Regions from separate parts of the Nonomuraea sp. NPDC059023 genome, predicted to be linked through region 1. Evidence: predicted binding sites of a transcription regulator. Region 1 holds the regulator's gene; the other holds the start of a gene.

Evidence for each region. The regulator HspR, encoded in region 1, represses chaperone genes until heat shock. The targets are predictions, from matches to a motif close to ANTTGAGTCNNNNNGACTCAANT.
Region 2: a site for HspR is predicted at 2,440-2,462, ahead of lon (endopeptidase La). Genes of this name have one in related genera too.

Annotation. Positions count from the first base shown of each region.
Region 1 covers NZ_JBHYIO010000026.1:83,438-99,340, reverse strand. The annotation lists gene dnaK (molecular chaperone DnaK) at 1-18, shown strand, start outside; gene grpE (nucleotide exchange factor GrpE) at 18-650, shown strand; gene dnaJ (molecular chaperone DnaJ) at 666-1,856, shown strand; gene ACFWYW_RS36725 (heat shock protein transcriptional repressor HspR) at 1,861-2,211, shown strand; gene clpB (ATP-dependent chaperone ClpB) at 2,218-4,797, shown strand; gene ACFWYW_RS36715 (hypothetical protein) at 4,966-5,619, shown strand; gene ACFWYW_RS36710 (catalase) at 5,706-7,154, opposite strand; gene ACFWYW_RS36705 (MFS transporter) at 7,254-8,618, opposite strand; gene ACFWYW_RS36700 (helix-turn-helix transcriptional regulator) at 8,691-9,509, shown strand; gene ACFWYW_RS36695 (CapA family protein) at 9,588-10,649, shown strand; gene ACFWYW_RS36690 (SDR family oxidoreductase) at 10,660-12,381, shown strand; gene ACFWYW_RS36685 (TetR family transcriptional regulator) at 12,413-13,081, shown strand; gene ACFWYW_RS36680 (hypothetical protein) at 13,272-13,610, opposite strand; gene ACFWYW_RS36675 (tetratricopeptide repeat protein) at 13,774-14,304, shown strand; gene ACFWYW_RS36670 (DUF397 domain-containing protein) at 15,395-15,610, opposite strand; gene ACFWYW_RS36665 (helix-turn-helix domain-containing protein) at 15,678-15,903, opposite strand, start outside.
Region 2 covers NZ_JBHYIO010000030.1:131,258-147,160, reverse strand. The annotation lists gene lon (endopeptidase La) at 66-2,426, opposite strand; gene ACFWYW_RS40230 (sensor histidine kinase) at 2,580-3,842, shown strand; gene ACFWYW_RS40225 (response regulator) at 3,839-4,498, shown strand; gene ACFWYW_RS40220 (hypothetical protein) at 4,517-6,445, opposite strand; gene ACFWYW_RS40215 (LacI family DNA-binding transcriptional regulator) at 6,511-7,503, opposite strand; gene ACFWYW_RS40210 (glycoside hydrolase family 36 protein) at 7,500-9,218, opposite strand; gene ACFWYW_RS40205 (carbohydrate ABC transporter permease) at 9,215-10,024, opposite strand; gene ACFWYW_RS40200 (carbohydrate ABC transporter permease) at 10,021-10,896, opposite strand; gene ACFWYW_RS40195 (ABC transporter substrate-binding protein) at 10,893-12,224, opposite strand; gene ACFWYW_RS40190 (phenylacetate--CoA ligase family protein) at 12,365-13,717, shown strand; gene ACFWYW_RS40185 (heme oxygenase (biliverdin-producing)) at 15,015-15,656, shown strand; gene ACFWYW_RS40180 (TetR/AcrR family transcriptional regulator) at 15,684-15,903, shown strand, end outside.

The DNA of each region.
Region 1 (15,903 bases):
CCGAAGAAGGACAAGTGATGCCGGGGGCAGACGAGCCGGTGATCCGCGACAACCGCAAGATCGACCCCGAGACGGGCCAGGCGCGCCAGAGCGCCGGGTCCGACTCCCAGGACGCCGCCGGCGCGGGCACGACCCCCGCGCCCGGCGCGGGCTCCGCCAACGGCGGCGCCGAGTCGAACACCAGCGGCGCACCCGGCTCCGACACCATCCTGCTGGCGGAGCGCACCGCCGATCTCCAGCGGCTCCAGGCGGAGTACACCAACTACCGCCGCCGGGTCGAGCGCGACCGCGTCGCGGTCCGCGAGCAGGCCATGGCCGGGATTCTCGCCGAGTTCCTGCCGGTCCTCGACGACATCGGCAGGGCCCGCGACCACGGCGAGCTCACCGGCGGCTTCGCGAAGGTGGCCGAGTCGCTCGAAGCGGCCGTCACCAAGCTGGGGCTCAGCTCGTTCGGGCAGAAGGGCGACCCCTTCGACCCGACCATCCACGAGGCGCTGATGCACAGCTACTCGTCGGAAGTGTCCGAACCCACCGCCATCGAGGTGCTGCAGTCCGGGTACCGCCTCGGAGAGCGGGTGCTGCGCCCGGCGCGAGTGGCCGTGGCGGAGCCGGACGACTCACCGGCTGACGACGACAACGACGAAAACTAGGACGAAGGGCCATCGATGAGCACCAAGGACTACCTGGAGAAGGACTACTACGCCGTCCTTGGTGTGCCCAAGACCGCCACCGCAGACGAGATCAAGAAGGCTTACCGGAAGCTGGCCCGGCAGTATCACCCCGACACCAACCAGGGTGACTCCGTCAAAGAGGCCAAGTTCAAGGAGATCTCCGAAGCCAACGACATCCTGTCGGACACCAAGCGCCGCAAGGAGTACGACGAGGCCCGGACGCTGTTCGGGTCCGGCGTCGGCGGCCAGCGTCCCGGCGGTGGCGGTTTCCCGTTCGACTTCGGCGACCTGTTCGGCGGCACCGCCGGTCAGCAGAGCGGCGGCGGCGGTGGCGGCGCGGGCGAGCGGCTCGGCGACCTGTTCGGCGGGCTGTTCAACCGGGGTGGCGCCGGCACCGGCCGTACCAGCAGCACGACCAGGCCGCGGCGCGGGCAGGACATCGAGTCCGAGGTCACGCTGACCTTCACCGAGGCGGTGGAGGGCAGCACGGTCTCGCTCCGGCTGACCAGTTCGGCCGCGTGCAAGTCGTGCACCGGCACCGGCGCCAAGGCCGGCACCACGCCGCGCGTCTGCCCGACCTGTGAGGGCACCGGCGCGGCCAGCCGCAACCTGGGCAACTTCGCCTTCTCCGAGCCCTGCCGCGACTGCAAGGGCCGTGGTCTGATCGTCGACGACCCGTGCCCCGACTGCGACGGCAGCGGGCGGGCCAAGAGCACCCGCACGATCCAGGCGCGCATCCCCGCGGGGGTGGCCGACGGCCAGCGGGTCAAGCTCAAGGCCAAGGGCGCGCCGGGCGAGAACGGCGGGCCGGCGGGCGACCTCTACATCGTCACCCACGTGAAGGCGCACGCCGTCTTCGGCCGGACCGGCGACAACCTGACCATCACGGTGCCCGTGACCTTCACCGAGGCGGCGCTGGGCGCCGAGATCAAGGTGCCGATCCTCAAGGGTCTGCCGGTCACGCTGCGTATCCCCGCGGGTACTCCCAACGGGCGCACCTTCCGCGTCCGGGGCCGCGGCGTCACCCGCAAGGACGGCACCAAGGGCGACCTGCTCGCCAGCGTCGAAGTGCTCGTGCCTGAGGCGCTCGATGAGAAGTCGCGTGACCTGCTGACGGAGTTCAGCACGGCCACCGCGGGCGACGACCCGCGCGCCGAACTCATCCAGCGAGCCAGAAGCGAGTAAGCCGATGGACGCCAACTATTTCGACCTGTCCGACGACACCCCCGTCTACGTCATCTCGGTGGCCGCGCAGCTCTCGGGACTGCACCCGCAGACGCTGAGGCAGTACGACCGGCTCGGACTGGTCAGCCCCGGCCGCACGGCCGGACGCGGCCGCCTCTACTCCACGCGCGACATCATCATGCTCCGCGAGGTCCAGCGCCTGTCCCAGGAAGAGGGCATCAACCTCGCGGGGATCAAGCGCATTCTCGAGCTGGAGAACGAGGCCCTGCGGCTGCGTGAGGAGGTTCACCGGCTCAGGGCCGAGATGCAGATGGTGAGGGCGTTGATCCGCTACGAGCTGCCACCGGGGGCGTAAGAACACATGGACTACAAGCTCACCCAGAAGAGCCAGGAGGCGCTGTCGGGGGCCATGCGGCGAGCCGCCGCGGAAGGCAATCCGGAGATCGCCCCGGCCCACCTGCTGACCACGCTGCTGGCCCAGACGGGCGGCACCGCCGTACCTCTGCTGGAGGCCGTCGGAGCCGACTGGAAGGCGATCCGCGCGAAGTCGGAGGAACTGCTCGCGGCGCTGCCGAAGGCGCAGGGGGCCACGGTGTCGGCGCCGTCGAGCTCGCGCCAGCTGCTCACCGTGATCAACACGGCCGCGCAGCGCGCCAAGCGGCTCGAAGACGAGTACGTCTCCACCGAGCACCTGCTCGTCGCGCTCGCCGCCGACGGCGGCCAGGCCGCCGACCTGCTCAGGGCGCAGGGCGCCACGCCCGAGGCGCTGCTCGACGCCTTCGAGAAGGTACGCGGCAACGCCCGCGTCACCAGCGAGACTCCGGAAGACACCTACAAGGCGCTGGAGAAGTACGGCGTCGACCTGACCGAGCGGGCCCGCACCGGCAAGCTCGACCCGGTCATCGGCCGCGACTCGGAGATCCGGCGCGTGGTCCAGGTGCTGTCCCGGCGTACCAAGAACAACCCGGTCCTGATCGGCGAGCCCGGCGTGGGCAAAACCGCCGTGGTCGAGGGGCTGGCCCAGCGCATCGTGGCCGGTGACGTGCCCGAGTCGCTGCGCAACAAGCGGCTGATCTCGCTCGACCTGGGCGCGATGGTCGCCGGGGCCAAGTACCGGGGCGAGTTCGAGGAGCGGCTCAAGGCCGTGCTCTCCGAGATCAAGGAGAGCGACGGGCAGGTCGTGACCTTCATCGACGAGCTCCACACGGTCGTCGGCGCCGGGGCCGCCGAGGGCGCCATGGACGCGGGCAACATGCTCAAGCCGATGCTGGCCCGCGGCGAGCTGCGGATGATCGGCGCGACCACGCTCGACGAGTACCGCGAGCGCATCGAGAAGGACCCGGCGCTGGAGCGGCGCTTCCAGCAGGTCTACGTCGGCGAGCCGACCGTCGAGGACACCATCGCGATCCTGCGCGGCCTGAAGGGCCGCTACGAGGCGCACCACCAGGTCGTGATCGCCGACAGCGCGCTGGTCGCCGCCGCCGCGCTGTCCGACCGCTACATCACCAACCGCTTCCTGCCCGACAAGGCCATCGACCTGGTCGACGAGGCCGCCTCCCGGCTCCGCATGGAGATCGACTCGCGGCCCGTCGAGATCGACCAGCTCCAGCGCAACGTCGACCGGATGAAGATGGAGGAGCTCGCGCTCTCCAAGGAGACCGACGAGGCCAGCCAGCAGCGCCTGGAGCGCCTGCGCAAGGAGCTGGCCGACCGCCAGGAGGAGCTCAACGCCCTGGTCGGCCGCTGGGAGCGGGAGAAGGCCGGGCTCAACAAGCTCGGCGACCTGAAGAAGCAGCTCGACGAGGCCCGCAGCACCGCCGAGCGCTTCCAGCGCGACGGCAACTACGCCGAGGCCTCCAAGCTGCTCTACGACGAGGTCCCGCGGCTGGAGAAGGAGCTGGAGATCGCCGGCGCCGCCGCCCAGGAGGCCGAGTCCCAGCCGATGGTCAAGGAGGAGGTCGGCGCCGACGACATCGCCGAGGTCATCTCCTCCTGGACCGGCATCCCCGCCGGACGCCTGCTGGAGGCCGAGACCGCCAAGCTGCTGCGCATGGAGGAGGAGCTCGGCCGCCGCCTCATCGGACAGGCCCAGGCCGTCCAGGCCGTCTCCGACGCCGTACGGCGCAGCCGCGCCGGCATCTCCGACCCCGACCGGCCCACGGGATCGTTCATGTTTCTGGGCCCGACGGGCGTCGGCAAGACCGAACTGGCCAAGGCGCTGGCGGAGTTCCTGTTCGACGACGAACGGGCCATGACCCGGATCGACATGAGCGAGTATTCCGAGAAGCACAGCGTGGCCCGGCTGGTCGGCGCGCCTCCTGGATACGTCGGTTACGAGGAGGGCGGGCAGCTCACCGAGGCGGTACGGCGGCGGCCGTACACCGTGGTGCTGCTCGACGAGGTCGAGAAGGCGCACCCGGAGGTCTTCGACATCCTCCTGCAGGTGCTCGACGACGGCCGGCTGACCGACGGGCAGGGGCGCACGGTCGACTTCCGCAACGCGATCCTCATCCTGACCTCCAACATCGGCTCGCAGTTCCTCGTCGATCCCAAGCTGGAGAACGGCGCCAAGCGCGATGCCGTGATGGGCGCGGTGCGCAACGCGTTCAAGCCGGAGTTCCTCAACCGGCTGGACGACGTGATCCTGTTCGACGCGCTCGGCTCCGAAGAGCTGGGCCGGATCGTCGACCTGCAGATCGACCGGCTCGCCCATCGCCTGGCCGACCGGCGCATCACGCTCGACGTCACCGCGGCGGCCCGCGAGTGGCTCACGCTCACCGGCTACGACCCCATGTACGGGGCCCGGCCGCTGCGGCGGCTGGTGCAGTCGGCGATCGGCGACAAGCTGGCCAGGGAAGTACTGGCCGGGACGGTCACCGACGGCGACACGGTCCGGGTGGACCTGGGCGACGACGAGCTCACCGTGGAGCGCGCCGCCTGAGGTCAAAGCCGATCTCCGGCCGGGGCCGCCGGGTAAGGTCTGGCCCACCCTTCGGGCAAGCACCCGTCCCTGTCCCGGCCGCGTGACTAGCTTCAGCGTTCGTCGGATCACCAAAAACGATCAGGGGGACGTGAAGTGTCATCTCGGAGCATCCGGAGCATCCTTGCGGTGGCCACTCTGACCACGGGAGTGAGCTGGCTGGTCGCGGGCCCCGCGCTGGGGGCGGACTACTGCGCCGACAGGGTCGCCGCCCTGCGGGCGCCCACCACGGTGGCCTCGGTCTGCGAGGAGCTGCTCGACCTGCGGATGAGCGGCAACTACGGCGACAAGATGACCGCGCCCAAGGACAGCGACGTGGCGATGTCCGCCGAGACGCTGGCCAGGAAGGCGGGCCTGCCGGGCCTGTCGAAGGCGTCGGCGGTACTGAGCCTGGCGGACCTGGGCGGCGTTGCCGCGGCCGCCGGCGCGCCGTCGATGCCCACCGGCTCGCCGGGTGTGGCGGGCCTGCGGAGCGTGGCGGACGTGCCCACCGCGCCCGATCTGCCTGGTCTGCCCAACAACCCGGCGATCCCCGGCACGCTGGCGGCGCTGCCGCCGGTGCCGGTCGAGGGCGAGGTGCCCGCGCTGCCCGACGCGTCCGGCCTGGTGGCCGGCGTGGAAGCCCCGATCGCCCTGCCACAGCCGGCTGAGACCGTGGCGGACGAGATCACCGGCAAGCTGCCCGAGACGCCCGGCAAGGCGCTGGAGGCGGTGCCGGTGCCCGAGAGCGAGCCGGTGACCGGGGGGATCGCCGACCTGCTCAACGGTCTCAGGCTGAGCTGACCGCGCGGGCGGCGCGCGCCCGCCGTCCGCGAGCCATGAGAAAGGGCCGCGACCCGCCAGGTCGCGGCCCTTCGCTCGTGCCGGGGTCAGGACAGGCCGAGGCCCTGGGAGACGCCCTGACCGAGGTCCTTGTGGACGTTGCTCCAGTACTCCACGACGCGCTTCTTCATCTCCGCGGTGACCTCGGGCGCGGAGGCGTGGCCGACGATGTTGCCGACCAGGTGCTCGCGGTCGGTCTCCGACAGCACGTTCTCCCACAGGGCGCGCGGCTGGCCGTAGTCGTCGTCCTCGGCGTGCAGGGTGTAGGCCGAGCGGATGATCTCGCCGGCGACGTGGTAGTCCGATCCGGCGTACGGGGCCGGGTCGGCGGCGGGGCCGTTCACGCTGTTGGGCGCGTAGACGGGGTCCCGCTGGTTGCGGAAGGTCATCGGCCCGTCGAAGTTGTAGCTGTTCACCGGTACGGCCGGCGCGTTGATCGGCAGTTGCTGGTAGTTCGGCCCGATCCGGTACCGGTGGGTGTCGGGGTAGGAGAACAGGCGGCCCTGGAGCATCTTGTCCGGCGAGGTGTCGATGCCCGGCACCAGGTTGGACGGCTCGAACGCGGCCTGCTCGACCTCGGCGAAGTAGTTGTCCGGGTTCCGGTTCAGGGTCATCGTGCCGATCGTGATCTCGGGGTAGTCGCCGTGCGGCCACACCTTGGTCAGGTCGAACGGGTTGAACCGGTAGTCGGCCGCCGCCTCGAACGGCATGACCTGCACGTTCACCGTCCACGACGGGTGATCGCCCGCCTTGATCGCCGTGTGCAGGTCGCGGATGTGGTGGTCGGGGTCGCCGGAGGCCAGCGCGTCGGCCTCGGCGGCGGTGAGGTTCTTGATGCCCTGGTCGGTCTTGAAGTGGTACTTGACCCAGAACTTCTCGCCCGCGGCGTTGTACCAGAGGAACGTGTGCGAGCCGAAGCCGTGCATGTTCCGCCAGGACGCCGGGGTGCCGCGGTCGCTCATGAGGAACGTGACCTGGTGCGCCGACTCCGGCGAGAGCGTCCAGAAGTCCCACTGCATGTTGTTGTCGCGCAGGTGGTTGTCGGCGCGGCGCTTCTGGCTGTGGATGAAGTCCGAGAACTTCTGCGGGTCGCGGATGAAGAAGATCGGCGTGTTGTTGCCGACGAGGTCGTAGTTGCCGTCCTCGGTGTAGAACTTGATCGCGAAGCCGCGGGGGTCGCGGGCGGTGTCGGCGGAGCCGAGCTCACCGGCCACGGTCGAGAAGCGCAGGAAGAGCGGCGTCTCCTTGCCCTTCTGGAACAGCTTGGCCTTGGTGAACTGGCTGACGTCCTCGGTGATCCGCAGCACGCCGTGAGCCCCGCCGCCCTTGGCGTGCACCACTCTTTCCGGGACACGTTCGCGGTTGAAGTGCGCCATCTTCTGGATCAGGTAGTGATCCTGAAGCAGCAGGGGGCCGTTCGGTCCGACGGAGAGCGAGTGCTCGTCGCTCGGCGCGGGGATACCGGCGTCGTCGGTGCTGATTGGCCTGGTGGTCATCGCGAGGTCCTCCCGAATCCGGACGTGGACGGGGACCCTGACGGGTCCCCCTCTCCCTCGCAACCTATGCCCTTAACAAGAATGATTCAAGTAAACGAGTCATCCAAGTTTTGGTCTGACGAGGAAAAGAGAGGACAAGCCAGCCAGTACGGCCAGCCCCGCCAGCGCCACCGCGGTGGCCCCCTCGCCCTGCGCCATGAACAACGTCCCCACGGCCGCCACCCCGATCACCTGGCCGAGCTGCATCACCGTGAGCAGCGCCCCGCTGGCGTCGGCGGCGTACTCGTCCGACACCGACTGCGTGGCCAGGTTGGTGACCGCGATCTGCACACCCAGCCCGGCGCCGATGAGCGCGCTCAGCACGGCGTACGGCCAGCCGCCCCCGCTGACCAGCCCGAGCCCGAAGTACGCGGGCGCCGCCACCACGTACCCGAACGGCAGCAGCGTCCGCTGCAATCTGGCAGGCAGCCGCGGCCACAGCAGCCCGACCCCCGCGAACGCCACCGCGCACGGCACCAGCATCAGCCCCGACTGCAACGGCGTCAGGCGAAGCTCGCCCTGCAGGTGCAGCGCCGAGGTGAACAGGAAGGCGCCCCACGTGGCCGGCCCGAACAACAGCACGCCGAGCCCCGGCCGCATGCCCGGCGCCCGCAGGACGGAGGCGTCGACCAAGGGCCGCCCCCCGCGGCCCGACACCCACCGCTCCACGCGGACGAAGACATAGAAGACCACGACGCTGAGCCCGATCGAGATCCAGCCCCACACCGGCCAGCCCAGATCGCGGCCGAGCACCAGCGGCACCACGAACAACAGGACGGCCGCCGACAGCGTGACGAGCCCGATCGGGTCAAGACCGGTGCGTCCGCCGCCCCCGTCGGACGGCAGCACCCGCAACCCGGCGATCAGCAAGACGGCCCCGATCGGGACCATCACCAGGAACAGCACGCGCCAGCCGAGCCCGAGCCCGAGCAGGATGCCGCCGAGTGCCTGGCCGACCACGATGCCGCCGCTGACGACGGCCGACCACAGGCCCATCGCCCGGCCTCTGGCCGCGCCGTGGTAGTTGCGCTGGATGAGCGTGAGTACCTGGGGCATCATCAGCGCGGCGCCGGCGCCCTGCGCGAACCGGAACACCACGAGCCACCCGGTGGTGGGCGCCAGCCCGGAGCCCAGCGTGGTCAGCGTGAAGAAGGCCAGCCCGGCCAGGAAGGTGTTGCGGTAGCCGAAAAGGTCGCCGACCCGCGCACCGGTGATCAGCAGGACGGCGTAGACGATGGTGTAGCCCGCCACGATCATCTGCAGGCCCGCGCCGGAGGAGTGCAGGTCACGCTCGACGGTCGGGATGGCGACGTTGACGATGTTGACGTTCAGGATGGCCAGGAACTGCCCGACGAGGATGATCACCAGGAGGATTCCGCTGGTCTTCGTCCTTTCCTGTTGGGGGGCAAGGGTGGCAGTAGTCATGACTATCAGATTGCGACAGACTGGATACCAGTAACGAGAGCCCATTTATCCTGGTATCGGAGGTACCTGGCTATGAAGCGTACCGACCTCGCCGCCTACCTCCGCAGCCGCCGCGAGCGCATCACCCCCGACATGGCCGGACTGCCGCCCGGCACCCGCCGGCGCACGCCCGGCCTGCGCCGAGAGGAGGTCGCACAGCTCGCCGGGGTGGGCGTGACCTGGTACACGTGGCTGGAGCAGGGACGGCCGATCAACGCCAGCATCCAGGTACTGGAGGCCATCTCCCGCACCCTCCAGCTCGACCCCGCCGAGCGCCTGCACCTGTTCCGGCTGGCCGGGCACCAGGATCCGGTGCCCGTCGCCGACTCCGGCCGGGTCACGTCGGAGATGCGGCAGATCCTCGACCAGCTGAGCCCGATGCCCGCCTCCATCGCCACCAGCCGGCACGACATCCTCGCCTGGAACGCCGCGTACGCCGCGATCTTCCCCGAGATCGCCGAGGGCAAGCCGAACACCCTGTGGCTGACCTTCACCCGCGATGACATGTTCACCCGGCTGGTCAAGCGGGAGGAGGATCTCGCGCGGGCGGTCGCCGTCTTCCGCGGCGCCTACGCCAGGCACGCGCACGACCCCTGCTGGAAGGAGTTCGCCGAGAAGCTGATCGCGGCCAGCCCGGAGTTCGCCCGGCTGTGGGCGCGGCAGGACGTGGCCGACCCCGGACGCCGCGACAAGGTCTTCGTCAACGACGCCGTCGGCGAGCTCCACTTCACCACCACCAACTTCAGCTGTGACGCGGCCACCGAAACTCGCATGATCATCTATACCCCCGCGAATGACGCCACTCGCTCCGGAGTGGTGTGGTTGACCGCACACGCCCGCGAATCCGTCTGACATGGCATGCTCAATCCCTGAAGTGTGGGATCGAGGAGAAGTAGCCATACATGAGACGCCATAGATGAGACGCCGTAGATGAGACGCAGCCCTGCCCTCCTGGCATTAGCCGTAGCCGTCACCTTGGCCGCATGCTCCGCAGCCCAGTCGGAGCCGGATAAGTCCCCCGCGCGTAAGTCGATGCCGACCTCCCCCGAGGTGCCGACCAAGACCCCCGTCGAGCGGGAGCCGTACACGATCTCCTTCGGTGGGGACGTGCACTTCGAGGGCGTCTTACGCGCCCGGCTGGACGGCAACCCGCGCACCGCGTTCGGCCCGATCGCCAAGGTGCTGAGCCGCGCCGACCTGGCCATGGTCAACCTGGAGACGGCGATCACGACCGGCGGGACGAAGGCGCCGGGCAAGCAGTTCACCTTCCGGGCGCCGATCACCGCGTTCTCCGCGCTGAAGGCGGCCGGGATCGACGTGGTCAGCATGGCCAACAACCACGGCATGGACTACATGCAGACCGGCCTGGCCGACTCGCTGGCCGCGATCAAGCGCTCCAAGTACCCGGTCGTGGGCATCGGCAGGAACGAGGACGCCGCCTACAAGCCCTGGCGTACCACGGTGAACGGCAACCGCGTCTCGATCATCGGCGCCACCCAGGTGCTGGACGCCGAGTTCATCCAGGCCTGGACCGCCACCGACACCCAGGGCGGCCTGGCCTCGGCCAAGAACGAGGAACGGCTGATCCAGGAGGTCAGGAAGGCCCGCCGTACCTCCGACACCGTGATCGTCTACCTCCACTGGGGCACCGAGCGCATGACCTGCCCGAACCCGGCTCAGCGCTCCCTGGCCCCCAAGCTGGCCAAGGCCGGCGCGGACGTCATCGTCGGCGGCCACGCCCACGTCCTGCTCGGCAGCGGCTACCTCGGCCGGTCCTACGTCAACTACGGCCTCGGCAACTTCCTCTGGTACGGCAACAGCCCCAGCGGCGTCCTCACCCTGACGATCAACGGCCGCAAGGTCATCAAGGACCAGTGGACCCCCGCCGGCATCCAGGGCGGCACCCCCATCCCCCTGACCGGCACCGCCCGCACCCAGGCCGTCACGAGCTGGAAGGCGCTCCGCTCTTGCACAGGACTGTCCGCCCGTTAATCATTGGACCGTGCGTCTAATACCGTCTGGCGATGTACGGCTCGCGCTCTTCGAGGAAGGCGAGCGGGACAACCCCACGATCCTGCTCGTCCACGGCTACCCGGACACCCACCGCGTCTGGGACGAGGTCGCCGGGCTGCTCAGCGATCGCTACCACGTGGTCCGCTACGACGTGCGCGGCGCCGGGCAGTCCGGCGCGCCGTACGACCGGCGGCACTACTCCTTCGACCACCTGGCCGCCGACCTCGGCGCGGTGCTCGACGAGATCGGCAAGCCGCGGGTCCATCTGGTCGGGCACGACTGGGGCTCGCTGCAGTGCTGGGAGGCGATCGGCCGCCCCGGCATCCGCGAGCGCGCCGCCTCCTTCACCACCTTCGGCGGCCCCGGCCTCGACCAGGCCGCCCACTTCCTGCGCTACGGCGGCCGCCGCGAGGTCGCCGGTCAGCTCGCCAGGTCCTGGTACATCGGCGCCTTCCAGCTCCCCGTCCTGCCCGAACTGGCCTGGCGCGGCCCGCTGCCCCGCGCGCTGGACCGTTCGATGCGGCTGGCCGAGGGCATCGAGCCGAGACTGGGGCACCCGGCCGAAACCCTGAAGCGCGACGGCCGCAACGGCCTGGGCCTCTACCGCCAGAACTTCTTCACCCGCCTGCGCGCCCCCGCCGACCCCGGCGTCGAGGTGCCGGTCCAGCTCATCGAGACCAGCCGCGACATCTTCGTCTCGCCCAAACTGCTGGCGTCGATGCGCCAGTGGGCGCCGGAGTTCTGGCACCGCAGGCTGGCGGCCGGGCACTGGGCGCAGCGCAGCCACCCCGAGGCCGTGGCCAGGATGATCGCCGAGTTCGCCGCGCACGTCGACGGCGGCGCCTCGACCCGCTCGCTGCGCCGCGACCGCGTGCGCGAGGGCCGTCGTGCCTACCAGGACCGCCTCGTCGTGATCACCGGCGCCGGCAGCGGCATCGGGCGGGCGACCGCGCGCGCCTTCGCCGCGCACGGCGCCGAGGTGGTCTGCGCCGACCTCGACCGCGAGGCGGCCGTGCGGGTCGCGGAGGACATCGGCAAAGATTTCCGGCGTACGGCTCACGCCGTCCAACTCGATGTCGCCTCAACCACGGCCATGGAGGAGTTCGCCGGAAATATCGCGGAACAGTATGGCGTGCCGGATGTGGTGGTGAACAATGCCGGAATCGCGGTGGCCGGGCCGTTCCTTGACCATTCCCTCGACGATTGGCGGCGCACGCTCGACGTGAATCTCTGGGGCGTCATTCACGGCTGCCGGCTCTTCGCCCGCCAGATGGTCGAACGCGGCGAGGGCGGCCACATCGTCAACATCGCCTCGCTGGCCGCCTTCGTGGCGACGCGGGAACTGCCGGCGTACTCGACTTCCAAGGCGGCGGTGAAGATGCTCGGCGACTGCCTGCGGGCCGAGCTGGCCGGCCACGGCATCGGCGTGACCACTGTCTGCCCCGGATTCGTGTCCACGGCCATCGCCCGCAACGCCACCTATGTCGGGTCCGACCTGCGGGAGCTGGCCGAGCTGGGGCTCCAGCGGCGTGGGTATCCGCCGGAGCGGGTGGCGGCGCACATCCTGCGGGCCGTACACCGAAATGAGGCTGTTGTCCCGGTCAATGCGGAGGGGAAAATCGGATATGCGATGTCGCGGATCTCGCCCTCGGCGATGCGGGCTTTCGCCCGGTTATCCGGTGTCGTGAGAAATCCCGTCGTTGGACGGTAACGATCGCCCGCTTCGGGGGAAGATGGATTTCGTGTCCACCCCCGAAATTGACGACGACGACTGTTCGCAGCCCCAGCCGCTGCGCCGTAAGCCCACCCAGCGACGAAGCACACGCCGGGTGGAGCGGATGCTCGACGCGTGCGCGGCGCTGCTCGACGAGATCGGCTACGAAGCGCTCTCGACCACCCGCATCGCCGAACGCGCCGGAGTCGCGATCGGCTCGGTCTACCAGTTCTTCCCCGACAAGCGGGCCATCACCCAGGAGCTGACCAGGCGCAACGTGGAGCAGTTCGTCTCCAGGGTGGGCCGCAGGTTCATGGAGGAGGACTACCGCGGCTGGTGGGAGGCGGTCGACGCGATCATCGACGAGTACGTCGACATGCACAGGACCGTTCCAGGCTTCAAAAGCCTGCACTTCGGTGACGCCGTCGACCTCAACCTGCTCGACGTCGACATCGACAACAACGCGGTCATCGCCGGACGGCTGCGCGGCCTCCTGCTCAACGAGTACGGCCTGGCCGACAGCGACGAACTGGACATCGGGGTACTGGTGGCGGTGGAGGCCGGAGACGCGGTGCTCAAGCTGGCCTTCCGCCGCGACCCCAAGGGGTCACCGGAGCTGATCGACGCGGCCAAGCAGATGGTCCGCGGGTACCTCTCCCGCCAGCTCCGCCACCTGTCACCACAGAGCGACAGTTAACTCACCGCCCGAATCCCTTCGGAGCGGTCCCACCCTCAGAGCCGCTCAGGAGCCCTCGCCCTTCGTGGCCGCTCACTCCCCGACCAGGAGCCTTCCCCTTCGGGCCGGCCCACCCTTTTCAGTGAGCCGTCACCCCGCGTCTTCGGCGACGTTCACCCTCTCGGGGCTGCTCCTGAGTGGCCGGGGTGGGTCACTCGGGGAGCCACGCGGGCGGCGGTACCACGGGCTGGCGTTCGCGCTTTCTCGGCTTGAAGTCGGGCTTGTACTCCGGGGCCGGGACGAACGCCGCCGGGGCGGGCTGCTCGCGGATCGGCCTGGCAGGCTGGACCTCGCACGGCGCCGGGTAGGAGACCGGTCTGGTCTCGCGGGCGAGCCGGGCGTTCAGCCGCGCCTCCTGGGCGTGCAGCTTACGCTCGGCCGCCTCGATCGACTCGACGCGGGCGGACAGGTAGCCGGCGGCTCCGGGGATGAGCGCGGACAGCACCACCGCACACGCCAGCGAGAAGGTCACCTGCTTGGACAAGCCCATCACAGCCCCCTCCGTCGCGGTTCGCGCGACGGCTATATGCCCTGCCGCCTGGGACAACACGCGGACTGTGACCAGAGTTGTACCAGGCGTTACTCAATCTGTGCGTGTCTCGCCCTGCGTATTGCCCAGCAAAGACACCGGGTCGCTCGGTAGTCTCGGCGGTGTGGCGTATGTGACCCGTGAGCACCTTGATCGCCTGCTGGAGCGGGCCCTCCTGGCAGACGACCACAGCTCGCTGGCCAGGCAGCTCGACGATCTCGCCCATGAGTACTCCGAGGGCGACGTCTCCCGAGCGTCCATCCTGGTCCTTGCGGCTGAGGAGTGGCGCGCGGCCGGTCAGCCGGCGCGCGCGATGGACTGTTTTCAGCGCGCGCTGGAAGACGGCGGCGAGGCCAGTATCGATCCGCGCGCCGGGATCGCCGACACGCTCTTCGAACTGGAGCGTCCCGACGAGGCCCGCGAGATCATCGAAGCCCTGCGCGCCGAGCCGGCGATCCAGCCGGCCACCGCCCACAACATCGCCGAAACCCTGGTGGCCTATGGCGACCTGAGGGGCGGCCTGGAGTGGGCGACGCAGGCGGTGCTGTCGTGCGACAAGGACGACCCAGAACACGTCGCCCTCCTCCGCACGCGCTACCGCATCAGGGTCGACCTGGGCCTCCCAGAAGACGACCTGGACGCCCTGGTGTCCTAACCAGAGCGACGCCCTCCCTCCCCGGTAGCCCCCGGCACCGGCTCCGGCCGTGCCCAGCCGCTCGCCTCCGGGCACGGCGGGCTGCCCCCAAACCACAGACCGCACATCAGAACCTCGGGGCGGCGGCACGACGTGGATGCACCGGCGCCACATGGGCACATCGACCCGGCCCAACGGACGCCAGGAGACCGCCGTCAGGAGCCCGCGCGTCCGCCGGACGGCGTCAGGCGGTGGAGGCCGCGGTAGCCGGACGGCGCCAGAGACGCGGCAGCGGGAGCGCGTCAGGCGGCGGCGTGGTGTTCGGCGTGGGCGCACTGGCGCTACACGGCTCCCGGCTCTCGCGGCACGGTCCTCCGCGGCACGGCCAATCGCGGCACGGGCCCTGTGGTGAGCGAGGCGGCGCGCTGGCATGCGGTTCCGTGTGGCGGCGGTGTGGCGCTTTCGTGCGGCTCCGTGTGGCTGCGTGGCGCTCTCACGTGGCGCGGGGGCCTCGGGCGGTGACGCCGTCGGTGGCGAGGTGTCGGCTCGCGGAGGTGGCCATCCCTGGCAAGGCAGGGCGCGGCTCTGGCAACGCGATCCCCATGAGACAGGCAAACGGTGGCCCCGGCAGGGTGGCCTGGGTCAGGGCTTGTGGGGGGTCGGTGGGGTTGTGGGGTGGCGGGGAGCCTGGGGTGGTCTCGGGGGTGGGTGGCGGTGCAGGACGGAGGAGCGCGCAGATGTCATGGGTGAGCCCGCGTTCGTCACGAGGGGGTACGCGAGGACGTGCGACGGCGCGCAGGCTCGCGAGCGAGGGATGAGGCAAGAAGATGAGGGGTTGGAGCGCCACGATGTGGGGCTCGGGCCGCGTACGTGTTTCCTCGCCTGCCACCAGGGCGCGGGCATGGTGGCGGCGGTCAGGGGTTCGCGTGGCCATCCGGGTGGAAGCTTGGCAACAGATCACCAGCACCCATTGCCAGAGATGACCTTGGTTGTGCCATGATTGTCTTCGTCTTCGTGCAGGGCTGGTCGGAGACAACGAATGGGCTGGTCAGAGCCCTTATCGGAGCGGTCCTGTAAGTTGTGGTCAGCAACGTGCACGGGCCGCTCTGATCTATGCGCCTACGGCGAGCGTGTCGATGTCGAATTCGCCGGCACGGACACCGAGGGTGAAGGCGTCCCACTCCTCGGGAGTGAAGACCAGGACCGGTCCGTCCTGCTCCTTGCTGTCCCTCAGCGCGACGTTTCCGTCGGCCAGGCGAGCGAATTCAACACACGCGGAATTGCCGTTGCAGAAACGGCTCTTCCGCCAGGCGGGCGTGACGTCCATTGGTTGTTCCTTATCCTGAATAGCGCTTCAACAGCCCCTTTGGTGTTGATTGCGCTTCTGAGTGGCCCTACCGCCACTGCATGATCTTGCGTTGGACCAGTACCCGAGATTCGTCCTCGGACAGGGCCGTGGCTCGAAGATGCTCAAATGCCTGCTCGTAGTCAGCCACAAGGTCCAGCGCCTCCACGAAGCGGGCCCCGTAGAGCAGCTCCAAGTAAACAGCATCGTCGAGGTCCACGAACTTCAGATGGACGAAGGCACCGGTGTTGACCGGATGCTCGCCGTCCAAGGGC
Region 2 (15,903 bases), on a different contig from region 1:
CCGGAACGCCAAGCTGCCCCGCCGTACCAGATCCAGCTGGTACGGCGGGGCAGGCGCGGGAGGCGTCAGGCGGCCGCGGAGGCGGCGACCTTGGCCGGGGCGAGGGCGATGTCCAGGACCTCGCGCACGTCGCCGACCGCGTGGATGGTCAGCTCGTCGCGGATCTCCTGGGGCAGATCGTCCAGGTCGGGCTCGTTGCGGGCCGGGATGAGCACCGTGGTGATGCCCGCCCGGTGCGCCGCGAGCAGCTTCTGCTTGACGCCGCCGATCGGCAGGACCCGCCCGGTGAGCGAGATCTCGCCGGTCATCGCGACGTCGTTGCGGACGAGGCGGCCGGACAGCAGCGAGGCCAGGGCGGTGGTGAGTGTGACGCCCGCCGACGGGCCGTCCTTGGGGACGGCGCCGGCCGGGAAGTGCACGTGCACCGACCGGTCCTTCAGCGCGGTGACCGGCAGCTCCAGCTCCGCGCCGTGGCTGCGGAGGTAGGACAGGGCGATCCTGGCCGACTCCTTCATCACGTCGCCGAGCTGGCCGGTGAGCGTGAGCCCGGTGTCGCCGGTCTCGGGGTCGGCCAGCGACGCCTCGACGTAGAGGACGTCGCCGCCCGCTCCGGTGACCGCCAGGCCGGTGGCCACGCCGGGCACCGAGGTGCGCTGCTTGGACTCCGGCAGCGACGACTCGGGCACGAACCGCGGACGGCCGAGGTAGTCGACGAGCGCCTCGGCGCTGACCGTGACGGGGACCTCGTCCTTCGCCGCGATCTTGCGGATCACCCTGCCGACCGCGCGCTCCAGGGAGCGCACGCCCGCCTCGCGGGTGTACTCGGTGGCCAGGCGGCGCAGCGCGCCGTCCTCGAAGGAGATCTCCGCGGGCTCGAAACCGGCCTGCTTGAGCTGCTTGGGCAGCAGGTGGTCGCGGGCGATGGCGAGCTTCTCGTCCTCGGTGTAGCCGTCGAGGGTGACGACCTCCATCCGGTCGAGCAGCGGCCCGGGGATGGCCTCCAGGACGTTGGCCGTGGCCAGGAAGAGCACGTCCGACAGGTCGAGCTCGACCTCGAGGTAGTGGTCGCGGAAGGTGTGGTTCTGGGCCGGGTCGAGCACTTCGAGCAGCGCCGCGGTCGGGTCGCCCCGGTAGTCGGCGCCGACCTTGTCGACCTCGTCGAGCAGGACGACGGGGTTCATCGAGCCCGCCTCCCTGATCGCGCGGACGATGCGGCCGGGCAGCGCGCCCACGTAGGTGCGCCGGTGGCCGCGGATCTCGGCCTCGTCGCGCACGCCGCCGAGGGCGACGCGGACGAACTTGCGGCCCATCGAGCGCGCGACGGACTCGCCGAGCGAGGTCTTGCCGACTCCGGGAGGACCGGCGAGGGCGAGGACGGCGCCGCTGCGGCGGCCGCCCACCACGCCGAGGCCCTTGTCCTGGCGCCGCTTGCGCACGGCCAGGTGCTCGATGATGCGGTCCTTGACGTCGTCGAGGCCGGTGTGGTCGGAGTCCAGCACCTCACGGGCGCCGTTGATGTCGTAGGTGTCGTCGGTCCTGGTGTTCCAGGGGATGTCGAGGACGGTGTCGAGCCAGGTGCGGATCCAGCCGGTCTCGGGCGACTGGTCGGAGGTCCGCTCCAGCTTGTCGACCTCCTTGAGCGCGGCCTCGCGTACCTTCTCGGGCAGGTCGGCGGCCTCGACGCGGACGCGGTAGTCCTCTTCCTCGCTCTCGGCCGAGTCGCCCTTGAGCTCCCTGAGCTCCTTCTGGACGGCCGAGAGCTGCTGGCGGAGCAGGAACTCGCGCTGCTGCTTCTCCATGCCCTCCTGGACGTCCTTGCGGATCGTCTCGGCGACGTCGAGCTCGGCGAGGTGCTCGCGTGACCAGTCGACCAGCTTGGCCAGCCGGTCGGCGGGGTCGGGCGCCTCCAGCAGCTCGACCTTCTGCGCGGTGGTCAGCCACGGCGTGTAGCCGGAGCTGTCGGCCAGCACGGAGGGGTCGTCGATCTGGTTGACCTGGTCGACCACCTGCCAGGCGCCGCGCTTCTGCAGGATGGTCGTGGCCAGCGCCTTGTACTCGCGGGCCAGCTCATGCGCCTGCTCGCCGGCCTCCACGCGGTCGACGCTGTCGGCCTCGACCCACAGGGCCGCGCCGGGCCCGGTGGTGCCGGTGCCCACGCGCACGCGGTTCACGCCGCGTACGACCGCCGCCGGCTCACCGCCCGGCAGTCTTCCGACCTGCTCCACCACGGCCTGCACACCGATCGCGCCATATCTGCCGTCGATCCGGGGAACGAGAAGCACCCGTGGCTTGTTGCCACCGGATGCCTGGGCCGCGTCTATCGCAGCACGCACCTCGGAGTCGGACAGGTCGAGCGGCACCACCATTCCGGGCAGGACGACCTCGTCGTCCAGCGGCAGCACCGGGAGGATCAGCTTCTCACTCATGCGAACTCCAAAGGGTTGAGTTATACCGACTCAATTCATCAGAGCCCCCGAATGTTCCCAAGCTTGCCGATGTTCGCTCACGGCGATCGTAATCATGTAAGTAGCCCCTGAGAGTGACGCCGGCTACCCGGTGCCGGACATAAGGTCATTCAGGTGATCTCCGCCCTGGTGCGGCCGCTGAAGTTCGCACTGTTCACGGGCAAAGCCGAGCCGCCTCCTCTCGCGACCCGCCGCACGCGCGTCTCCGCGCCGCGCTGGCTGGCCCCCTTCACCACCCTCGACTGGGTACGGCTGGCCGAGCTGACCCTCGCGATCCTCCTCTACGCCACGGCCAGCTCCGACCTGTGGCAGCGGCTCTACGACAAGCAGATGACGTCGCCACCGGCTCTGCCGTTCCAGCTCGCCCTCGTGTCCCTGTCCCTGCCCGTGGCCCTGCGCGACCGCTGGCCGCTGGGCGCGTGGCGGACCGCGCTGGTGACGCTGCCGGCGTACGTGTACATCGACCGGATGATCGACGGGTTCCCCGACCAGGGCATGACGTACTCGTGGCCGCTGGTCCTGATGTACCTGCTGGTCCTCTACACCGTGGCCTCGCGCAACTCCGAGGCCGTGTCCATCGCCGTGTGGGCCGTCTCGGTGCTCTACCTGCTCGTGTTCAACTCCAACGTGGTGCCGGCCGGCGGGGCCGTCCTCGCGGTGCCGCTGGTGCTCGGCTACAACGTGCGGGCCCGGCGCAGGGCCTCGGCCAAGCTGGTCGAGGAGTCGCAGCTCAAGGTGGTGGCCGAGGGGGCGCAGGCCGTACTGGAGGAAAGGGCGCGCATCGCGCGCGAGCTGCACGACGTGGTCGCGCACCACATGTCGGTGATCGCCATCCAGGCCGAGGCGGTGCCGCTCAAGGCGGCCGGGGACGCCAGGCAGCTGGAGGAGGGGCTGGCGGTGATCCGCTCGCTGTCGCTGGACGCGATCGCCCAGCTCCGGCAGGTGCTCGGCGTGCTGCGCGACGCCGACGGGCGCAAGGAGACCACGCCGCAGCCGGACCTGGAGGGGATCGACGCGCTCGTGGCCAACGCGCGGGCGGCCGGGCTGGCCGTGCTGTTCAGAAGATCGCCGCAGGTGGAGGAGGTGCCGCAGGCCGTGGGACTGTCGGCGTACAGGATCGTGCAGGAGTCGCTGAGCAACGTCATGCGGCACGCGCCGGGGGCGACCGTCTCCCTGGAGGTCGCGCGAGAGGGAGACGAACTGGTCGTACGGGTCGCCAACGGCCCCGGAGCCAGGCCCGCCGAATCCTCGGCCGGGGCCGGGCACGGGCTGGTGGGCATGCGGGAACGGGCGGTGCTGCTCGGCGGCACGCTGGAGGCGGGGCCGATCGCCGACGGCTTCGAGGTCGTCGCCCGGCTGCCGCTGGAGGCGGCGTGATCAGGGTCATGATCGCCGACGACCAGGGCATGGTACGCACCGGCTTCACCGTCTTCCTCGGCGCCCAGAGCGACATCGAGGTGGTGGGCGAGGCGGCCGACGGCGCGCAGGCGGTCGAGCGGGCGGCGGAGCTGCGGCCGGACGTGATCCTGATGGACGTGCGCATGCCGGTGATGGACGGCCTCGAAGCAACCCGAATCATCGCCCAACGCGAGGATATTTCGGCAAAAATCCTGATCCTGACCACCTTTGACCTGGACGACTACGTCTACGAGGCCCTGCGGTCCGGCGCCAGCGGCTTCCTGCTGAAGGACGCCTCGGCCGTCCAGCTCGCCGAGGCCGTCCGCGTGGTCGCCGGCGGGGACGCCCTCCTCGCCCCCGCCGTGACCCGGCGCCTGATCCGCGAGTTCGCCCGCCTCGGCGGCCCGCGCGCCCCGTCCACCCGCCGCCTGGGCCAGCTGACCGAGCGCGAGACCGAGGTCCTCGTCCTGGTCTCGCGCGGCCTGTCCAACCAGGAGGTCGCCGGCAAGCTGGTCCTGTCGGAGCAGACGGTCAAGACGCACGTGGGCCGCGTGCTGACCAAGCTCGGCCTGCGCGACCGCGCCCAGGCCATCGTCTACGCCTACGAGACCGGCCTCGTCCGCCCGGGAGACTGACGCCGGCTTCCCGGGACGTCAGCTCGCGACCGAGACCGTGACCGTCTGCCCGTCGCGGACCGGCAGGATCGCGACGGTGTACCGGACGCCGTCGATCGTCTTCTGGATGCCCGGCACGCGGTGCCCGGCGACCGTCAGCTTGCGGTGCCCGGCCGGAAAGCGGGCCTCCCAGAACGTGAGCCCGCCGGTGCGGTTGGTGAAGGTGGTCGAGGTCTGGCCGTCGTGGCGGACGTCCACGGTGCCGCCGCCGACCGGGACGGCGTCCACGCGCAGCCAGGGGATGTCGCCGGGCAGGCGCGACTGGGTGGCCACCGTACGCCTCGGGGCGTCGGGCTGGACGCCCATCAGGCCCTCGACGGTCTGGCTGACCAGGGTGAACGGAACCTCCGGGTAGTCCCCGTTGAGGCCCTGGCGGTTGCTGACGTGGCGGGTGTCGCGCTGGTCGTAGACGTGCTGCATCCACTTCCAGGCGGTGTCGTTGCGGTTGTGGCGGAAGAAGGTGTCGGGCAGGTAGGTGATCGCCTCGATGTTGGCCGGCCGGTCGGGGCCCGAGGCCTGCGTGTCGACGAAGTCGAGGTAGGCGTCGTTGCGCGGGCCCGCGTCGATGATGCCCTTCATCGGCATGAACCAGCTGTTCTCCTTGCCGAAGCCGGTCAGCGGGGCGCCGTCGATCGTGTAGGCGCGCACGAACTCATCCGAGCCGGGCTTCACGCTCCAGGTCTGGTTGAAGTAGCGCTTGAGGTCGCGGGCGCGGGCCCCGGTCTCCATCGACAGGCGTACCTCACGCTTGTCCAGGGCCATGTCGGCCAGCGCGCGGTAGGCCTGGTACTGGGCGCCGATGCCGTCGCCCGCCTCGGCCAGCGGTTCGCGGCTGACCTCGTTGTAGCTGGCCACGCCCTGGAAGATGCCTCTGCCGGTGCCCTCGGCGACGCCGTTCGGCTTGGCGCCGTCGTGCTGCTGGATGAAGCCGGTGGTGGCGTTGCGGTAGTAGTCCCAGAAGACCGGGTCGTCGAGGTAGGCGCGGTCGCCGGTCCAGCGGAAGGCCTGGTTGGCCTTCTCCACCAGCTCGAACGTGGCCGGCACCTCGCGCACGAAGTTCGTCGGCGACTTGTAGTCGATGGTGTGCCAGGTCTTGGCGTCGAAGTTGATCGCCCACACCGGATAGAACTTGTGCTCAGGCGTGGCGCTGGCGGCGAACGAGCGCAGCATGTTCTTGTTCTCGGCGTCGAAGCCGAGGATGTGCGCGCCGGCGAGCTGGTGGGCGAAGTCACGCGAGTAGTACGCGGTGCGGTGGGCGTAACCACCCCAATAGGTCGGGGTGTACGGGGCTTCGCCCGGGTCGACCGGGTTGGTGGCCCCGATGTTGATCGGCCCGACGACGCCGTCCTGGTGGACCCACCCGGCGGCTTTGGCCTTGGCCCAGTCGAACATCGCGACGACCTTGGGGTTGCCCGAGCTGACCCGCGGGTCGGCGGGGGCGGCCGGGGAGATCATGAGGTCGTCGGCGTTGACCCAGCCGGACCCGGAGCCAAACGCGATCTCCAGGGTGTCGCCGGCGTTCAGGCTCAGGCGCGACAGGGTGTAGCGGCTGTAGATGCCGCGGGCGGGCAGCGTGACGCTCGCCGCCTCGGCGCCGTTGACCTTGGCGGAGAACGTGCCGCCCGCGCCGCCGGTGGCGATCCAGGCGGAGATCGAGTAGCGGCCGGCGGCCGGCACCGTGATCGACTGGCTGACGCTCTTGCCGGGGCCGGAGTCGAGGTAGATGAGCCTCGTGCCGCCGTGGGGGTTGTTGGTGGCGACGCCGGAGCCGGCGGTGAACGTCCAGCCCTCGGGGCCCTTCTCGAAGCCGGGGTTGACGATGACGAGCGGTGCGGCTGCGGAAGCGGCCTCGGCGGGGGTGACGAGAGCGGCGGCGAGGAGGGCGGAGGTTAACACGACGCGTTTCATGGGGTCTCCCGATGATCGGATGAATCGTGCGGAACTAAAGAAGGAAGGGACCGGGACGAAAGAGGTCAGGCGCGGGGCGGAGCCGTGGAGCCGCGCACGACCAGTTCGGGGTTGAACAACAGCTCGCCCGTGGGCACCTCGCGGCCGCTCACCAGCGCGACCACTCCCCGGGCGACCTCCTTGGCCAGCCGGTCGACCGGCTGGCGTACGGTGGTCAGCGGCGGGTCGGCGAACTCCATGATCATGGAGCCGTCGTGCCCGACCACGGACAGGTCGGCGGGCACCGACAGGCCCTCGCGGCGGGCCCCGCGGATCACGCCGAGCGCCATGAAGTCGCTGGCCGCGACGATCGCGGTCACGCCCTGCTTGAGCAGGCTCAGCGCGGCGGACTGGCCGCCCTCGATGGTGTAGTGCTGCCGGACGATCCACCGCTCGGTCTCGGTGGCGCCACGCCTGGCCAGCGCCGCGCGGAAGCCCTTGACCCGCCGGTCGGCGGGCTGGTTGCCGACCGGGCCCGAGGCGATGCCGATCGCGCGGTGCCCCAGCGCCCACAGGTGGTCGACGGCCAGCTCGGCCGACTGGAAGTCGTCGGTGGAGTAGACGGGCGCGTCGTGGCCCTCGAATCCGCCGTTGACGCCGACGAACGGGATACGGCGCGCCGCCAGCACGTTGAAGGTCTCGGGGTCGGCGCCCTCAACGGTGTTGCTGGCCGACAGGAACACCACCGCCGCGACGCCGTGGTCGGCCAGCGACGTGACGAACTCGCGCTCCTGTATGCCGCCGGGCAGCGCCGGGCAGAGCACGCCCTTGAGCCCGTGGGGCGCCAGCGCCGCCTCGATCAGCTCGCTGGCCTCGGAGAAGAACGGGTTCGACAGCCACGGCGTGATCACCGCGACGATCTGGCCGCGGGTGGAGCGTTCGTAGCCGAGCTCGTTCATGGCGCGCTCGACGGCCTCGCGCGTCTTCGCGGCGACCCCGGAGCGCCGGTTGATGACCCGGCTGACCGTGGCCTCGCTCACGCCCGCGCGGGCGGCCAGCTCGGTGATGCCGATCTTCACGGGGTCCCCTCCAGAGTCGCCAGCCCGGAGGGCGGCACGGACAGCACGCTCAGGCCGGGCTCCAGCCGCCGCCGCGCCCGCTCGATGATACGGCCGGCGGCGTCGTGGACCACGGTGGCGAACACCCCTCCAGGCCCGGCCACGTCGAGGACGAGGCGCGGCGAAGCCGTACCATTGACCAAGGTGATCTTACGGTGCCCGGCGGTGTCCAGGACCGCCACCCGCTCGGCCGTGACGGTGATGACGCAGGCGTCGCCGCGCGCGGCCCGCACGACGGGGTAGAGCTCGTCCGGGCGGCCCGGCTCGACCTCGCCGTCGAGCAGCAGCGGACGCAGCCGCCGCCACTGCGCGAGCCAGAAGCGCAGCATCTCGCGCTGCTCTCCGCCGAGCCCTGCCAGCCGCGCGGAGATCTGCGGTACGGCGTGCAGCGCCCCGATCAGCTGCCTGGCGGCGCTCGCGGGCGGCGCGGCCGGGTCCCACATGAGCATGTCGGAGTGAACGGCCCCGCGCACGGCCAGCAGCCCGACGTCGATCGTGCGCACCCGGTTGGCCACGGCGTCGGCGGGGCAGTCGTCGGCCCGCAGCATGTTCCCGAAGCCCGCCATGCCCGGCCCCACGTACGGCTGCCGCAGCTCGATCAGCGCCTCGGGACCCAGCGCCGCCCGTACCTCGGTCAGCAGGAGGCGCATGGCCTCGCCCACGTCGGCGACGTCGCCGTGGGTGGGCTTGCCGGCGTAGACCATGGCGTCGTCCAGGAAGTCGATCTTCAGCCCGTCGAGGCCGTAGTCGTGGACCAGGCGGGCGCACGTGTCCACGACGTGCCGCCGGACCTCGGGGCGGCGGGGGTCGAGCACGCGGGCGCCGGGCGGGCCGCCGGAGGCGGGGGCGTACCGGGCGAGCGCGTCGAAGCGGTCCGCCTCGGCCCCGAGCAGGAGCGGCGCGACCCAGAGCAGATACTTGAGGCCGAGCGCCCGGACCCGGGCGACATGACCCTTGAGATCCGGAAATTTCGTGGCATCGGGTTGCCAGTCGCCCACACCCGGATAGCCGCGCCCGTTCCCCTTCTCCTGCCAGCCGTCGTCCACGATGACCACACCGCAGCCCAGCTCCGCCGCCAGCCGGGCCTCCTCCTCCACGGCCGCCGCCTCGACGGCCTGGCTGAAGCCGTACCAGGTGGAGTAGACCGGCTCCCGGGCCGCGGCGGGCACCGGCGCGAGCCCCCTTCCCAGCTCGGCCCGCAGCAGCCGCATCGCCACCGCGACACTCGCCGACCGGGGCGCGAGGTAGAGCCGGTAGGTCCCGGCGGGCGCCCGCAGATGCACCACGAAAGCCTTGTTCTCCTCCGACACCCCGAAGCGCATGGAACACTCGGGCACCGGATCGGCGGCGGCGAAGGCCAGCATCGTCCGGCCGGAGCTGTCATAGAGGCAGCCGGCCGCGGCCCCCTTGACCAGCGAGATCTCGGCCCGCCCCGCCCAGTCGGCGACGATCGTCCGGCTCCAGCGGCAGTCGGGGTGCCAGAATCCCACCGCGTCCCCGAGCGCCACCGACAACCGGATCTCCATCTCCTCCCCGGAGTGGATCTCCAGCACCGCGGCGCCGCCGGGCAGCCGCTTCAGCTCCCTGCGCGCGGAGGGGGGCAGCACCGCCAGCCGTACGTCATCGAGCAGGTGGGCGGTGGGCACGGGCATCAGCCCCGCCGTCGTGACGCTCACTCTTTCACAGCTCCAGCGAGAAGTCCGGACACGAAGTGTCGTTGCAGCAACAGGAACAGCACGGCCATCGGGAGGGCGGCGACGGCCGTTCCGGCGAGGATCTGGCCGTAGTCGGTCTCCGTGGCGCCCTGCAGGGAGGCGATGGCCAGCGGGATGGTGTAGGCGTCCTTGGTCCGGAGCGCGATGAGGGGCCAGACGAAGTCGTTCCACTGGTAGAGGAACAGGTAGATGCCCAGGGCGGCCAGGGCCGGGCGCATCGGCGGCAGGACGATGCGGATGAACAACCGCAGTTCGCCGCAGCCGTCGGCGCGGCCGGCCGCCAGGAGCTCGTCCGGCAGCGCGGACATGCTCTGGCGCATCAGGAAGATCCCGAACGGCAGCGCCAGGTTCGGCAGGACGATGGCCTGGTAGGTGTTGAGCCAGTCGAGTGCCAGCATCATCTTGAACAACGGCACCAGCGTCACCTGGCTCGGGATGACCAGGCCGAGCATGAGCAGGCCGAACAGGAGTTCCCTGCCTTTGAAGGAGTACTTGGCGAAGCCGTACCCGGCCAGGGTGCAGACCGCGCCGGACAGGATCGTGTAGATCAGCGAGATCAGCAGGGAGTTGAGCACGGTCCTGCTGAAGCCGATGCCCTCTTCGAGGTTGGCGAGGTTGTCCAGGAGGTGGCCGCCGGGCAGCAGCGGGGGCGGGCTGCCGAAGATGTCGCCGGTGCTGTGGGTGCTCGCGATCGCCAGCCAGTAGAACGGCACCAGGACGACGGTGACGGTGATGAGCAGCGTCGAGGTCAGCATCACCTTTCTCATGATTTTTCACCCAGGAACTTGAACTGCACGATGCCGAGGATCGCGATGATGACCGCCAGCGCGTAGGCGATGGCCGAGGCGTAGCCGAAGTCGAAGTAGCGGAAGCCGTTCATGTAGAGGTACATGCCGAGCGTCAGGGTGGCGTTGTCGGGTCCGCCGCCGGTCAGCACGTACGGCTCGTCGAACAGCTGCAGCGTGCCGATCGTCGACATGACCACCGTGAGCAGCAGCACCGGCCGCAGTCCCGGCAGCGTCACGTGCCAGAACCGGCGCCAGGCGCCCGCGCCGTCGACCGAGGCCGCGTCGTAGTGGTCCTTGGGCAGCGCCTGCAGCCTGGCCAGGTAGATGACCGCGTTGTAGCCGGTGTAGTGCCAGGTCAGCGCGAGGCCGACGGCGATGCGCGCCCACAGGGTGTCGGTGAGCCAGGGGATCTCCGGGACGCCGAACAGCCCGAGGAACCAGTTGACCAGCCCGCCCTGCGGGTTGAGCAGGACCCCGAACAGGATGCCGTACGCCACCAGCCCGGTCACCATCGGCAGGAAGAAGCCCAGCCGGAAGAACGCCTTCATCTTCAGCAGCGGCGAGTTGAACGCCACCGCCAGCGCGATCGCGATCCCCAGCATCAGCGGCACCTGCACGACCATGATGAGCGCGGTGTTGCGCAGCGCCGTCCAGAACAGCGGGTCGCCGGCCAGGCGCTCGTAGTTCGCGGTGCCGGCGAACGTCTGCAGCGCCCCGTCGGTCCTGAACAGGCTGAGCACGAACGACCAGGCGATCGGGTACAGCTTGAAGATCGCGAACAGCCCGACGGCGGGCAGCACGAACAGGTACGGCGCCAGCCGCATCGGCGACCTGAGGGCGCTCACCGTCACCGCAGCACCTTGCGGCCGGTCTGGCCGGCGAGCAGGTCGGCCGCCTCCTTGAGCACCGCTGCCGGGTCGGCGCCCTTGAGCAGCACCTTCGTCTGCGCGTCGGTGACGGCCTTGAGCGCGCGCGGGTAGTCGGCGGAGTAGTTGGTGACGTAGGAGGGCTGCTTGAGCGAGTCGAGGAAGATCTCGCCCTTCTTCTGACCGCCGAAGAACGGCGACGCCTCGTGGAAGGCCGGGTCCTCGTAGGCGGACATGAGCGCCGGCGCGATGCCCTTGCCCTTGTAGATCGCGACCTGGTTCTCCGGGCGGGTCAGCACGAACTCGGCGAAGGCGAACGCCGCCTCGCGGTGCTTGCTGGTGCCGGTGACGGCCAGGTGGGTGGAGTTGACGACGGCCGAGGTCTTGCCGCCCTGGGTGACGGCGGGCGGGAGCCGTACCTTCCACTTGCCCTTCTCGGCCGGGACGGTCTCCTCGATGATGCCGCCGAACCAGGTGGGCATCGGCTGGACGGCCACGCCGCCCTTCTTGATCGAGCCGATCATCGCCTCCCAGCCGCCGCCGTAGTCGGCGACCAGGCCGGCGTCGTTGAGCTTCTTGATGATGGTCAGCGCGGTGACCCCGGCGGGCGAGTCGAGGGTGATGTTGCCCTGCATGTCGAAGTAGAAGGCGTCCTGGAGCTGCATGAGCGCCTGGAACAGGTTGGCGGAGTCGGCCTGGGTGGCGGCCTTGTCGATGCCGAGGAGCTGGACGCCGGTCTTCTCCTTGAGTTTGATCCCGGCCTCGATCATCTCGTCCCAGGTCTGGACGGCCTCGACGTCGACGCCGGCCTTCTCGAAGAGGTCGGCGCGGTAGTAGAAGCCCGCGGAGTTGGCCTCCCAGGGCAGGGCGTAGACCTTGCCGGAGCGGCTGACGGTCTCCCACATGCCCTGGGCGAAGCTGCCTTTGTGCTTGTCGGCGCCGAGGGGGACGAGGTCGGCGAGGCCGTCCGGAAATTTCTCGATATAGGCGGGCAGGTAGTCGACGCCGATGTGCAGCACGTCGCCCAGCCCCTGCCCTCCGGCGGCGAGCCCGGTCGTGATCTTGTCCCAGATGGCCGGGTTGCCGATGTCCTGGACGTCGACCTTGACGCCGGGGAACTGCTTGGTGAAGGCCGGGACCAGCTCCTTCATCATCGCCGCCGGCCCCTGCCAGCTCCACACGGTGATCTCGCCGGTCGCGGCGGTGCCGGTGGGGCCCGCCTTGACCGGTTGGGCGCCACCTCCGCCGCAGGCGCTGAGCAGGGTGCCTCCGGCGGCCAGGGCGCTGAGCTGGAGGAAACGGCGACGGTCCATGGGCGGTCTCTCCTGTGGGGGGTTCGCGAGGATTGCCCGGGACGTTACCGGGGCATTTCCGCGCTTGCAATCCTTCGATGAAAACTTTCGTGAATCTGTGACAGCTGCGCAGCAAGTCCGAGGTGGCGTACAGTCGCACCGTGGATCCGGTCCAGCTCTTCCACGACGTGGCGGACAGCGTGCCCGCCTACCGCGCCTTCCTCGCCGCGCACGGCGCCGACCCCCGCGCCACGCCGTTCCACGACCTCCCGCTGACCACCAAGGACACCTACACGCGCCGCTACCCCCTGCCCGACCTGTGCAGGGGCGGCGTGATCGGCGACATGATCGCCGTCTCCTCCGGCTCGACCGGCGAACCGTCCTTCTGGCCCCGCTCCGCCGCCGACGAGCGGGTCATCGCCGACCGCTTCGAGGAGGTGTTCGATGCCTTCGAGACCCGCTCCCGCCGTACGCTCGCCGTCGTCTGCTTCGCCCTCGGCACCTGGGTGGGCGGCCTGTTCACGCTCAACTGCGTGCGCCACCTGGCCGAGCGCGGCCACCGCGTCACCGCGATCGCGCCCGGCAGCGACAAACGCGAGATCCTGCGGGTGATCCCGCCGCTGGCGCCGCATTTCGACCAGGTCGTCCTGCTCGGCTACCCGCCGTTCCTGAAGGACGTGATCGACGCCGGGTCCGGCTGGGCCGCGTACAACCTGAAGCTGGTCACGGCGGGCGAGGTCTTCAGCGAGGAGTGGCGCACGCTGGTGTGCGAGCGCGCCGGCATCGCCGACCCCGTCACATCCACCGCCAGCCTGTACGGCACCGCCGACGCGGGCGTCCTCGGCAACGAGACCCCGCTCTCCATCGAACTGCGCCGCTTCCTGTCAGGCCGTCCCGACCTGGCCAGGCGCCTGTTCGGGGAGTCCCGGCTGCCCACGCTGGTCCAGTACGACCCGGGCGTGCGCTACTTCGAGGAGCACGCGGGCACGCTGGTGTTCACCGGCGACAACGGCATCCCGCTGATCCGCTACCACATCGCCGACGAAGGCGGCATCATCCCGTACCCGGACATGCTCACCTTCGCCCGGTCCCACGGCCTCACCCCGTCGGCCCCCGGCCCCGAGCACCCGTTCGCGTACGTGTTCGGCCGCAGCCACTTCACCGTGTCGTACTACGGCGCCAACATCTACCCGGAGAACATCGCCATCGGCCTGGAGCAGCCGGAGATCGCCGGCTCGGTCACCGGAAAATTCGTCATGCAGGTGGAAGAGGACGACACCAGGAACCGCCACCTCACCATCACCATAGAACTCGCCCCCGGCACCAAACCCACCCCAAGCCTGTCCAGAATGGCCGCCACCTCAATCCGCACCCAGCTGAACCGCCTGAACAGCGAGTTCACCGCCTACGTCCCACAACCCCACCAAACCCCAACAATCCACCTACGCGAAACCGCCGACCCCACCTACTTCCCACCCGGCACCAAACACCGCTACACCCGCCCACCCCCGTAACTCCAGCCACCCGAGAACACGCACCCCCTCCCCACACCCTCGATCGCCGGATCAACCCCGCAAGGGGCAAGACCCGCGCAGGGCAAGGCGGCGCGGGCAAGGCGGCGCGGGCCATGCGGCGCGGCGCAGGCGGCGCGGGCGGCGCGGGCCATGCGGCGCGGGGCAAGGCAGTGCCGGGCAATGGCCTGTGCGGGCGACGCCCACCCGAGAGCGCGCCCCTCCCACGCTCTTGAGCGCCGGTACGGCGAGCACCGCCGCGCCCGGAACCCGGCGCAACGCGCACAGCGCCCAGCCACCCAGGGCACACCGGCAAGGGCCACGCCCGCCGGTGGCACGTGCGGGGGCGGTGGGCACGTGCCGGGGCGGTGGGCACGTGCGGGGGCGGTGGGCACGTGCCGGAGGCGAGAGGCTGGCCAGGGGTGGGGCAAGGGCGATCCGGGAGCGGGCCAGGGGTGGTGCGGGGCGCTGGGCGGGTCGGCCGGGGCGGAGGGCCGGTCGGGACGGGGGCCGGTGGGGCGGTGCCCGTGGGGGTGGGTCCGGGACGGGGGAAAGGTGCGGGGGTGGGCGCAGCGGTGCCCGCGGGGGTGGGACAGGCCGAGGGTGCGGGGGTGGGTGGGGGGAGGTGGGTTGGGCATGGCATGGCAACCGCCGGCGCCCCTCCGGCGTCTTCTGGTGAGCGGCGAACATGCCCCCTCCCGGTCAACGGGTTCACCGGGTTCCCGGTCGGCTCCCCAGCCGGACCCGGGCATCCCGAGGGCCGCGCGGGCACCTGGGGTGGGCCCGGGGGCCGGGTGTAACGGGCCGCCTGCTCGCGATGATGAACATCAGCGGATGATGTTTGGTCATCACTCGACTCCTTACCTTCACCTTGGTGAGTCGAAGGGACGGGAGGGACGCGGCATACCTGCTGCAACAGGTACGCCGTGATAAATCCCTCTCGTCCCCAAAGGGGCCTTTATAGGGCCCAAGAATGGCGAAATCGAGAAATCACCCCTAGGAACGTTCCCGGGGTGATTTCAGGTGGGGAAGCACAGCCCCGACGCGAGGTTTCTTCGCGTCCGCCGTGCTTGAAGCAAGAGAGTATCGGAGTTCCCGACGCTCCGCTTATCGGACACATCACCCCGCTAGCCAACAAATATCACGCCCGTCACTCGCCCCACGAAAGTAAGGAGTGATCTTCGCGGTTATGCGTTTCGCATAGCGTTCCCCAAGGGTTGATGACACAGTGTCAGCTTGACGGCCGCCCCACGCTTTGTGACACTGTGTCGTGAAACACCAGTCCAGTACGGGGTGAGCCGTGACGTCGTTCTCCGAGATCCTGAAGACCGCCACCTGGGCCGACCACGAGTCGGCCGAGGACGAGAGCTACCTCAAGGAGCTCATGGGCGGCCGCCTGAGCGCGGAGGAGTATGGCGAGATGATCGCCCAGCACTACTTCGCCTACCTGGCCCTCGACGGCGCGTCCAAGGCGCTGGCCGGAGACCCGGTCGCCGGCCGCTTCGTCTTCCCCGAGCTCTACCGCCAGGAAGCCCTGGAACGCGACCTCCACACCGTCTACGGCCCCGCCTGGCGCGACCGGATCGCCCCCTCCAAGGCCACCCGCACCCTCGTGGCCAGGATCAACCAGGTCGCCGACTGGCCCTGCGGCTACGTCGCCCACCACTACACGCGGTACATGGGCGACCTGTCCGGCGGCCAGTTCATCCGGATGGAGCTGCAGAAGATCTACGGCTACTCCAAGGGCGGCGGCGTCGACTTCTACATCTTCGACCAGGTGGGCAGCCTGCCCCGGTTCAAGAACGAGTACCGGACCCGCCTGGACGCGCTCAACCTCGACGATCGCGAGCAGCGGCGGGTGATCCGCGAGGTCAAACTGGCCTACCAGCTCAACACCGAGGTCCTGGCGGAACTCCTTCACACGGTCAAGGCAGCGGCTTAGGCGGCGCCGTACGCCTAACATGAGGTCATGCCCCGGATCAGCGCCGCGACCATAGGCGAGCACCGCGCCCAGACGCAGGACCGCATCCTGCAGGCGGTCTCGCGGCTGTCGCGCGTGCACGGGATCGACGCCATCTCGATGACCGACGTGGCCAGTGAGGCCGGCATCACCCGCACGGTGCTCTACAACTACTACCCGGACAAGGCCGCGCTGCTGCTGGCCTTCACCGAGCGGGTCACCCAGTACT